Regions from separate parts of the Hymenobacter lutimineralis genome, predicted to be linked through region 1. Evidence: riboswitches for the same ligand, from Rfam matches in the RefSeq annotation. Region 1 holds a riboswitch; each other region holds the start of a gene.
The links. A riboswitch is a leader RNA that binds a small molecule or an ion and turns the genes downstream of it on or off. The one in region 1 is predicted to bind S-adenosylmethionine.
Positions count from the first base shown of each region.

Region 2: another riboswitch for S-adenosylmethionine. It lies ahead of FY528_RS01180 (trans-sulfuration enzyme family protein); the one in region 1 lies ahead of FY528_RS03060 (O-acetylhomoserine aminocarboxypropyltransferase/cysteine synthase family protein).
Region 3: another riboswitch for S-adenosylmethionine. It lies ahead of metH (methionine synthase); the one in region 1 lies ahead of FY528_RS03060 (O-acetylhomoserine aminocarboxypropyltransferase/cysteine synthase family protein).

Region 1 is NZ_VTHL01000002.1:177,225-180,492, forward strand. It holds gene FY528_RS03050 (lipocalin family protein) at 218-634, opposite strand; gene FY528_RS03055 (LysM peptidoglycan-binding domain-containing protein) at 864-1,154, shown strand; SAM riboswitch class I at 1,504-1,617, shown strand; gene FY528_RS03060 (O-acetylhomoserine aminocarboxypropyltransferase/cysteine synthase family protein) at 1,992-3,268, shown strand, end outside.
Region 2 is NZ_VTHL01000001.1:298,199-301,466, forward strand. It holds gene FY528_RS01175 (homoserine dehydrogenase) at 1-600, opposite strand, end outside; gene FY528_RS01180 (trans-sulfuration enzyme family protein) at 693-1,895, opposite strand; SAM riboswitch class I at 2,036-2,150, opposite strand; gene FY528_RS01185 (leucine-rich repeat-containing protein kinase family protein) at 2,286-3,268, shown strand, end outside.
Region 3 is NZ_VTHL01000002.1:343,442-346,709, forward strand. It holds gene FY528_RS03745 (PA14 domain-containing protein) at 72-1,187, opposite strand; gene FY528_RS21480 (hypothetical protein) at 1,367-1,492, shown strand; SAM riboswitch class I at 1,590-1,702, shown strand; gene metH (methionine synthase) at 1,775-3,268, shown strand, end outside.

The DNA of each region.
Region 1 (3,268 bases):
CCAGCGGTAGAGGTAATGATTGGGCGTAGAAGGCCAGGGAATAAAAGCTAATGCGCCGTAAGCTACCAAGTGGTGCCGAGTTGGCTTGCTTAGGTGAGCCATCCGACGGGGTAAAAGCTGCATGGCGCACGGCCATATATCAAAAAAGCCCTTCCGCACGAGGCAGAAGGGCTTTTTCGAGTTTTTCAGACTGCTTTTTTAAACCTGGCAGCAAAGGTTATTCTTTTTCGAGGCGCAGCTCGGCCCCCGCGGGGCTCTTCAGCGTAAGCTTGTCGTCGGTCAAGGTTACTACGTCAAAGGTGTTGCTTTGGGCACCGCCATCGGGCGTCATCGTGATTTTATTGGTTCCCTGGTCGAAAGTGTATTTGCCGGCCGTGCTGCCCGCGGGCGAGGCCATGTTGTACTGACCGTTGGCGTAGAACGTAATTCGTTCGTCTTCCTGGGCATCCGTCTGGGCTACTTTGTCGCCAGTGGCGCTCAGCTCCTTGTCGGTTTTCCAGACTTTGCTGTCGGTGCCGTAGAGCATGTTTACGCCCTCAACTTTGCCTTCTTTGCTACCACAGGACGAGGCAAACAAGGCGACCAGCACCAGCAAAGCGGCCAGGTAGCGGAATGGGTTGGTTTGATTTTTCATCGGAAAGAATAGGGAGTTGGTGAACGGAGAGAGTTCAGGGTAAGCAGCTAACTGGCACTATATAGCCAACCAGCCACTTGTGCCCCTCTTACGGCGCAGGTGCAGAAGATGTTTGCGCCCACTCGGTACAAAAACTAATTGCCCCGATCGGCGTATGAAAGCGCAACCCTGCAGGCATCTCCCTGATAGCCGGTTACTTCTCCCTACACCTTTAAACTTTCGCACCACCATGGGACTATTTGATTTCCTTTCCGACAAAGGCGAAAAAAAGCCAGTTACTCCCGTAACGAACCCCGCTCCCGCTGGCAATACTGATTTCTTCGGCAACGCCAACCAAACTACCGCAGCTACCGGTGACACCTACACCGTAGTTAGCGGCGACTCGCTCTCGAAAATTGCCAAGCACCACTACGGTGACGCTGCCAAATGGCACCAGATCTACGATGCCAACAAAGCCACTATTGGCGCCAACCCCGACCACATTGAAGTAGGCCAAGTGCTGACGCTGCCTAAGCTGTAAGCCAGAAGGCTTCCTGTTAATATCCAAAAAAGCCACGCCCCAAAGCGTGGCTTTTTTGCTGGCTTTTCGTGCTAAACCAGCAGCTGTCTTTATCCCCCAACCACTGTAGAGGCTACAGTAACCTTATTGTATCAGCCATATAATTTGCAAGCCTTGCTATCTTCAAAAAGGCACTATTTCAACAGTATTTACTGAATATCAATTTTTTATCTGTCAATACTTCAGCTACCCACGGTCTTTTCGTTTTTGAAGAAAAAATTCAAGGGCTATTGCATATGTCAAATTCATGGCTATACCTTTGCAATACCAACCCGGTACTCCCTCGCTCGCGGCGGGGTAGTTTTCATAGGATTTATACAGAAGCGGCGAGAGAACAGGCTCCGTGACCCGCTGGCAACCTTCGACCGCGCGAAAGGTGCCAATTCCTGCCCGACCAGCCTTACGGCGGCGGGGCATATAACCTTCGAGTACCATGGAAAACTCCTTCGCTTTCGCCTCTACCTTCCCCACCGCTCCGGCTGCTGCCTTACTTGCCGCTCAGCCCTGGGGTTTCCGCGTGGCGCCCTTTGGCCCAACTACCGAGCGAATGCGAATGCGCCCCTGTTGCGGCGCGTGTTGTTGCTGTTGCTAGCCTCCCGGCCTCAGCTTTCCCCCTGCCCTGCACAGCCCAGTGTTGCCGCTTTTCAACGCACTGTGGCAGTATCGCCTAACCTGACCCGCTGTTAATCAGCCGCTTTTCAGATTCGATACGGGTTCGGCTACGTGTCTTCGTAGCCCGTTTTTTCCCTGCTTTCTCTCCCGGTTTCTTTTCCCTCCGCCTTCAAATCAGCCACAACTATGTCCACGCAAAGCCTCCAGTTCGAAACGCTCCAACTCCACGCCGGCCAGCAGCCCGACCCCACCACCGGTGCCCGCGCCGTGCCGCTGTACCAGACCACCAGCTACGTATTCAAAAATGCCGAACACGGTGCCAATCTGTTTGCCCTGAAGGAGTTCGGCAACATCTACACCCGGTTGATGAACCCTACCACCGACGTGTTTGAGCAGCGCGTTGCGGCGCTGGAGGGCGGAGTAGCGGCGCTGGCCGTTTCCTCGGGGCAGGCGGCCCAGTTTATTGCGCTTAATAACATTCTGCAGGCCGGCGACAACTTCGTCTCTACCTCCTTCCTGTACGGCGGCACCTATAACCAGTTTAAAGTAGCCTTCAAGCGTCTGGGCATTGAAGTGCGCTTTGCCGATGGCGACAAAGCCGAAAGCTTCGAGGCGCTGATTGACGAGAATACCAAGGCCCTGTACTTGGAAACCATCGGCAACCCCAGCTTTAACGTGCCGGACTTTGAAGCCATTGCCGCCATTGCGCAGAAGCACGACCTGCCACTCATCGTGGACAATACCTTTGGGGCGGGCGGCTACCTGTTCCGGCCCCTGGAGCACGGCGCCCACATTGTGGTAGAATCGGCCACGAAATGGATTGGCGGCCACGGCACCTCCATTGGCGGGGTGATTGTGGATGGCGGCAAGTACGACTTCGGCAACGGCAAGTACCCCCAGTTTACGGAGCCCTCGGAGGGCTACCACGGCCTGGTGTTCAATGACGTATTCGGCAAGAACGGCCCCTTTGGCAACATTGCCTTCATCATCCGGGCCCGGGTAGAAGGCCTGCGCGACTTTGGTCCCTCGCAAAGCCCTTTCAATGCCTGGCAGCTACTCATTGGCCTCGAAACCCTGAGCCTGCGCGTAGAGCGTACCGTAGAAAATGCGCTGAAGATTGCCGAGTGGCTGGAGCAGCACCCGCAGGTAGAAGCCGTGAACTACCCTGGTCTGAAAAGCAGCCCTTACCATGGCCTGGCCCAGAAATATCTGAAGCGCGGCTACGGCGGGGTGCTCACCTTTGCCATCAAAGGCTCCAAGGAAACGGCTACGCAGTTTATCGACAGCCTGAAACTCATTAGCCACCTGGCCAACGTAGGTGACGCCAAAACGCTGATCATCCAGCCCTCGGCTACCACGCACCAGCAGCTCTCCGAAACCGAGCAGCAGGCCGCAGGCGTGACGCCCACGCTGCTCCGCCTGTCAGTGGGCATCGAGCACTTCGACGACATCCGCGCTGATCT
Region 2 (3,268 bases), on a different contig from region 1:
CACCAGCTTATTACGGGCGTCGAGGCCTTCCACATCGAGGGCAGGGTTGCTCTCGGCGAAGCCCAGCTCCTGAGCCTTGCGCAGGGCCGCCGCGAAGGTCAGCGCATCGCGGTGCATGGCCGTGAGAATGTAGTTGGTGGAGCCGTTGATGATGCCTTCCACTGCTTCCAGCAAGTCGGTATCGTAGTACTCCTCTAGGTTGCGAATAACGGGCAGGGAGGCGCAGGCGGCGGCTTCGTAGAGCAGGGGGGTGTTGGTTTCGCGCTGCAGCTCAATGAGCTCCTGCAGGTGCTCGGCCAGCATTTTCTTGTTGGCCGTCACCACGGCTTTGCCCCGGCGCAGGGCCCCGGTCACAATGCGGTAGGCCTCATCGGCGTCGTCAATCAGCTCCACAATGACGTTGAGCGTGGGGTCGTCCAAGACTTCGTCGCGGTCAAAGGTGAACAGCTCGGCGGGCAGGTTTCGGGCTTTGGTGCGGTCCTTCACCCCAATGCGGCCGATGCGGGCCCGCAAACCGGGGGTGCGTTCCAGTACCGTGTGCAAGCCCTGGCCTACCACCCCAAAACCAAACAGCCCAATGCGGATGTCGTTACGATTCATAATGCTTGTGCAAATGCAAAAAAGGCGTCATTCTGCTGTTGACCGTCAGGCTGAGCGCAGCCGAGGCATGACGGTCAATAATTTCTGTACTCTTACGCCAGCTGGGCTTCGGCTTCGCGCACGGCCTCCTTCAGGGTTTCCTTGGCTTCGCTCAGGCGGTCCAGGGCCTGGGCCAGGTCGGCAATGAGGTCTTCAGCATCCTCCAAACCCACGCTCAGGCGAATCAGGCTGTCGGCGACGCCGGCGGCGCGGCGTTGGGCCACGGGCGTGGACTTATGCGTCATGGTAGCTGGGTGGCAAAGCAGGCTCTTGGCACCGCCAAGGCTTTCGGCCAGGTGGAAGTACTTGGTGCCCGTTACCACCTGGGTGGCGGCTTCCTGGGTGTCGTCTTCGAGTACGAGGGCAATGATGCCGCCGAAACCGCCGGGCTGCTGCTTTTTGGCTACCGCGTGGTTAGGGTGCTCTTCAAGGCCAGGGTAGTATACGGCCCGCACTTCGGGGCGCGTCTGCAGGAACTGGGCCACTTTCAGGGCCGTGCTACAGTGACGCTCAATGCGCAGGGGCAGGGTTTCCAGCCCCCGAATCACGAGGAAGGAATCGAACGGCCCCAGGATACCGCCCGAAGCGTTTTGGATGAATTTCAACTGCAGGCCGATTTCCTCGGTGGCCGCTACCACGGCGCCGGCAATGAGGTCAGAGTGGCCGCCCAGGTACTTGGTGGCGCTGTGGACCACGATATCAGCTCCCAGCTTGATGGGCTGCTGCAGCACGGGCGAGGCGAAGGTGTTATCCACGCACAGCCAGGCGCCGTGGGCGTGGGCAATGTCGGCAATAGCGGCAATGTCCGATACTTTCAGGGTAGGGTTGGAGGGCGACTCCAGCCACACCAGCTTGGTTTTGTCGGTGAGGGCGGCAGCTACCTGCGCCGGGTCGGTGGTGTCGCAGTACACAATGTCGATGCCGAAGCGGCGGTACACGTGCTCGAACAGGCGGAAGGCCCCACCGTACAGGTCGTCGATGGCCACGATCTGGTCGCCGGCCGAGAGCAGCTTCACCACCGCATCAATGGCCGCTAGGCCCGAGGCGAAGGCGTAGCCGGAGTGGCCATACTCAAGGGTGGCTAGGATATTTTCGAGGGCGCGGCGCGTGGGGTTGCCGGTGCGGGCGTAGTCGTAGCCCTTGTTTACCCCAGGGGCCTCCTGCACGAAGGTCGAGGTCTGATAAATCGGCACGGAGATGGCGCCGGTGAGCTCATCAACGGGAATGGACTGGAGGAGGCGAGTGGCAGATTGCATGGGGTTGGCCGTTTTGTGGTTAGACGAAAACGCACCTTGTTGCCCAGACACTTATGCAAGATTTCTTACCGAAAGAGCATAAAAAAAGCCCTCCCGACAAGTCAGAAGAGCAAGACCGCTGCAGACGGTAGGCATCTTTTAACTTATCTTCTTCCGCGCCGACCGAAGCCGACTCAGAACAGGATTTAGCACCTGGTATTTCTACTGGTTGCTAAGGCATCACAGGGCCTGTCCCTCCGCCTTTCTTGATAAGTGCTCCGTGGCATGGAGCGCAGGGCAAATGTACAACCGGATTTTTTTCGCGCAAATTTTTTTGAAAATTTTTGAAGAGGGCAGAAAAATAGCCTGCCCGGCCAAACGCAGCCAGCGCAAACCCCGACCTTTGCCCGCATGCACACCCTGGAGCAACTGCGCCGCGGCGACCTGGCCGGCACTACCCGCCTCGATCTGGCAGAAGGCCTCACGGAGTTCCCGCGCGAAATCCTTGACCTGGCCGACTCGCTGGAAATCCTCAACCTTTCCGGCAACGCCATCTGCAGCCTGCCCCCCGACCTGGGCCGCCTGCGCAAGCTGCGCATCCTTTTCTGCTCCGATAACCAGTTTACTGAGGTGCCCGAGGTGCTGGGGCAATGCCCGGAATTGGAAATGGTGGGCTTCAAGGCTAACCAGATCCGGACGCTGCCCGCCGCCGCGCTGCCGCCCAAGCTGCGCTGGCTGATTCTGACTGACAACCAACTCACGGCGCTACCGCCCGAAATTGGCCGGTGCGGGCAGCTGCAAAAGCTCATGCTCGCCGGTAACCACCTCACCGCGCTGCCACCCGAAATGGCGGCCTGCACGGCCCTGGAGCTGCTGCGCATTTCGGCCAACCGCCTAGCGGAGCTGCCAGCCTGGCTGCTCACCCTGCCCCGCCTGAGCTGGTTGGCCTACGCGGGTAACCCGCTTAGTGAACAAGCCGAAGCCACGGCGCTGGCGCAGCAGCCTATTCCGAAAATCCGTTGGGAAGAAATGGCGGTGCAACAGCAGTTGGGCGAGGGCGCGTCTGGGGTGATTTACCGGGCGGAGTGGCAGAAGCCTACGGACCGTAAGGCGGTAGCCGTAAAACTGTTCAAGGGCGCCGTAACCAGTGACGGATTGCCGCACAGCGAAATGGTGGCTTGCATCAGCGCCGGCACGCACGCGGGGTTGATACCCGTGCTGGGGCAGGTAGCTGGCCAACCGCAGCAGGCCGAGGGCCTGGTATTGGAGCTGATAGCGCCCGAATTTTCCATTCTGGCCGGGCCGCCCAGCTTTACGACCTGCACCCGTGACGTATACCCAGCCTCCGCTGCCTGGAGCCTGGAAACGGCAGTGCGGATAGGGGAGCGGGTAGC
Region 3 (3,268 bases), 170 kb from region 1:
CCGTTCTTCGCTTTATTTTTTCTTTAACCCGCCCGTCTTTCTCAGGTTTTTGCCGGCGGCCTCGTTACGCCCTAGCGGGCAATCAGCTCTACGCGGCGGTTGCGGGGGCGCAGGCGCGGGTCGCGGTTGTCGGCCACGGGTTTTGCCCCCCCGTAGCCCACGGCCGTCAGCCGCAGGGAGTCTACGCCGTGCTGCACGAGGTAGCGGCGCACCACCTGGGCGCGCTGCTCGGAAAGCTGCTGATTAAGCCGGGCATCCCCTACGTTGTCGGTGTGACCGGCAATTTCAAATCGGGCGGCGGCCTCGGCCCGAAGTACCCGCACCAAGCGGTTCAGCTCGGGCTGAGAGGTGGGCAGAAGCCGGGCTTTCCCCTGCTCGAAGTACAGATTTTTCAATTCCACCACTTCGCCTTTCACCAGATTAGCCAGGTTGGGCAGTGAGTCGGGAGTTGCGGCCGGAGGCGTAGCCACGGAAGCAGGTCGGGCTGGCACGGCTATGGTGGCCGTAGCCTGGGCGGGGGCCGTAGGGCGGGGGCGCCGCTCCACCCGTACGGCAGTCTGCGCCTTCGGGACGGGTGCTGCGGTTACTACCGGCTTGAGGGTGGGCTTTGGGGTGGGAGCGGCCACAGCCGGCGGAGCAGGCTTGGGCTTGGCTACGGGAATGGGGCGGGCCGTGCGGGGCAGACTCGTGAACAGTACTTCACTGCTTACCGGCTCAAATCCGTCCGGGGAATCTACGCGCCGCCAATCCAGCAGCGCCCGGGTATCCAAGTGGTTTTGGAAATACTCGATGCGGATAGGATAGTATTGACCGGCCTTGAGCTTGATGCGCACGGTGCGAGTAAGGTGGTCTTGGTCGCGCCAGGCATTTACCAGCCGCTTGCCGCCCAGCCAGAACCGGAAACCGTCGTCCATCACTGTCGAAAACTCATATTCCGCCGTTTCCGGCACTAGCAGCCAGCCTGTCCAGCGCACCGAAAACTCGTCGCTGGGCATGTCCGGACCCGGGGGGCGCTTTTCCCAGCTGAAGTCGATACGCTTATCGATACGGGTAAATACCAGCTCCTCAAAATTCATCCCGTTGTAGTAAGCCCCCTTGAGGCCGTCACCCACGGGCAGAGCCGATGTTTGCGCCAGCGTGTGGACCGCGCTCAACAGTACAATCAGCCAGGTAAAGGTGTATTTCATCTAAAAGCAGGGGAATAAAAGATAAGCTGAATCAGGCATTACTGGTGGTTGGCCAGCCCAGCCATTCGTTAACGTCTCAACGGCCTCGGGCCGTATAGACCGGAATATAAACCTACTCCGTTGCCTGGTCGTAAACGAAAATTGTGCGTGCGAATCCTATAGCCACGCGCCCTGCTATTATGCCCACGAAGAAAACCTCCGCTGCTACGGCCAAAAAAGAAGATCCGTGCTGGAAAGGCTACGAGCAAGCCGGCACCAAGCAGAAGGATGGAAAAACCGTCCCGAACTGCATCAAGAAAACGTAAGACTCCCGCAAACCTTTTACTAGCAGCACCAACCCCGGCCCAATCGAAAAGCCGGGGTTGTTGTTTTTAGCGGGTTCCGCCGTATCTTCGCCTCTGTTACTTATCCAGAAAGACCGAGGGACTGGGCCCGACGACGTCTTAGCAACCTGACTTCACACAAGGTGCTAACTCCCGTTTCAGGCCGCGCTGCGGGCTGGAAGAAGATAAGTACAGAACCGGCATCCGCGCCCGGCTCTTTCTGGATAGGCACTTTTTTGCTGCTGATTTTCTTGAAGAGCCGATATGCCGACCGTTCTCCCTTCCCCCGCCACTACGTCTCCCCTCCACGATATCCTGCGCCAGCGCGTGCTGATTCTGGACGGGGCCATGGGCACCATGATTCAGCGCCACACGCTCACGGAGGAAGACTTCCGGGGTACGCGCTTTGCTGACCATCCGCATCCGCTACGCGGCAACAACGACCTGCTCAGCCTTACCCGCCCCGATATTATCCGCGGCATTCACGACGAGTACTTCGCTGCCGGGGCCGACATGGTGGAAACCAACACCTTCTCCGGCACCACCATTGCCCAGGCCGACTACGGCCTGGAGCACATTGTATATGAGCTGAACTACGAGTCGGCGCGGCTGGCGCGGGAATTGGCCGATGCGTTTACGGCCCTGACGCCAGAAAAGCCGCGCTTCGTGGCCGGCGCTATTGGGCCCACCAACCGTACGGCCTCCCTCTCCCCCGACGTGAACCGCCCCGGCTTTCGAGCGGTAACCTTCGACGAATTGGCCACCGCCTACCTGGAGCAAGTGCGCGGCCTCGTAGACGGCGGCTCCGATGCCTTACTCATCGAAACCATCTTCGACACGCTGAATGCCAAAGCTGCCCTGTACGCGGTGCAGAAGTTCTTCGACGAAGGCGGCAAAGTGGTGCCCGTCATGATTTCGGGTACCATTACCGACGCCTCGGGCCGCACCCTGAGTGGGCAGACTGTAGAAGCCTTCTGGAACTCCATCCGCCACCTGCCCCTGCTGAGCGTGGGGCTGAACTGTGCCCTCGGCGCCGACCAGCTCAAGGTGTATATCAAGGAGCTGAGCCGCATTGCCGACGTACACATTTCGGCCTACCCCAACGCTGGTCTGCCCAATGCTTTCGGTGGCTACGATGAGTCGGCCCAGGAATTTGCGGGCGTGGTGGAAGGCTACCTTTCCGACGGGCTGGTGACAGTGGTAGGGGGCTGTTGCGGCACTACGCCCCAGCACATTGCCGAGCTGGCCCGGCTGGCCGAAAAATACGAGCCGCGCCAGCTGCCCGAGCTGCCCAAAGCCACTCGCCTGAGCGGGCTGGAGCCGTTTGGTGTGTACCCCGACAGTTTATTTGTGAACGTGGGCGAGCGGTGCAACGTAACTGGCTCCCGCGCCTTCGCCCGCCTTATCCGCACCGGCAACTACGAGGCAGCCCTGCAGGTAGCCCGCGACCAGGTGGAAGGCGGCGCCCAGGTGATTGATGTGAACATGGACGAAGGCATGCTCGACTCGGAGCAGGCCATGACCACGTTCCTGAATTTGATTGCCTCGGAGCCCGACATTTCGCGGGTACCCGTCATGATTGACTCCTCGAAGTGGAGCGTGCTGGAAGCCGGCCTCAAGTGCGTGCAGGGCAAGAGCATCGTCAACTCCATTTCTCTGAAAGAAGGCGAGGACGTATTCCGGCAGCGGGCCCGCACGGTGCGTCAGTATGGGGCGGCCGTAGTGGTCATGGCCTTCGACGAGAACGGCCAGGCCGAC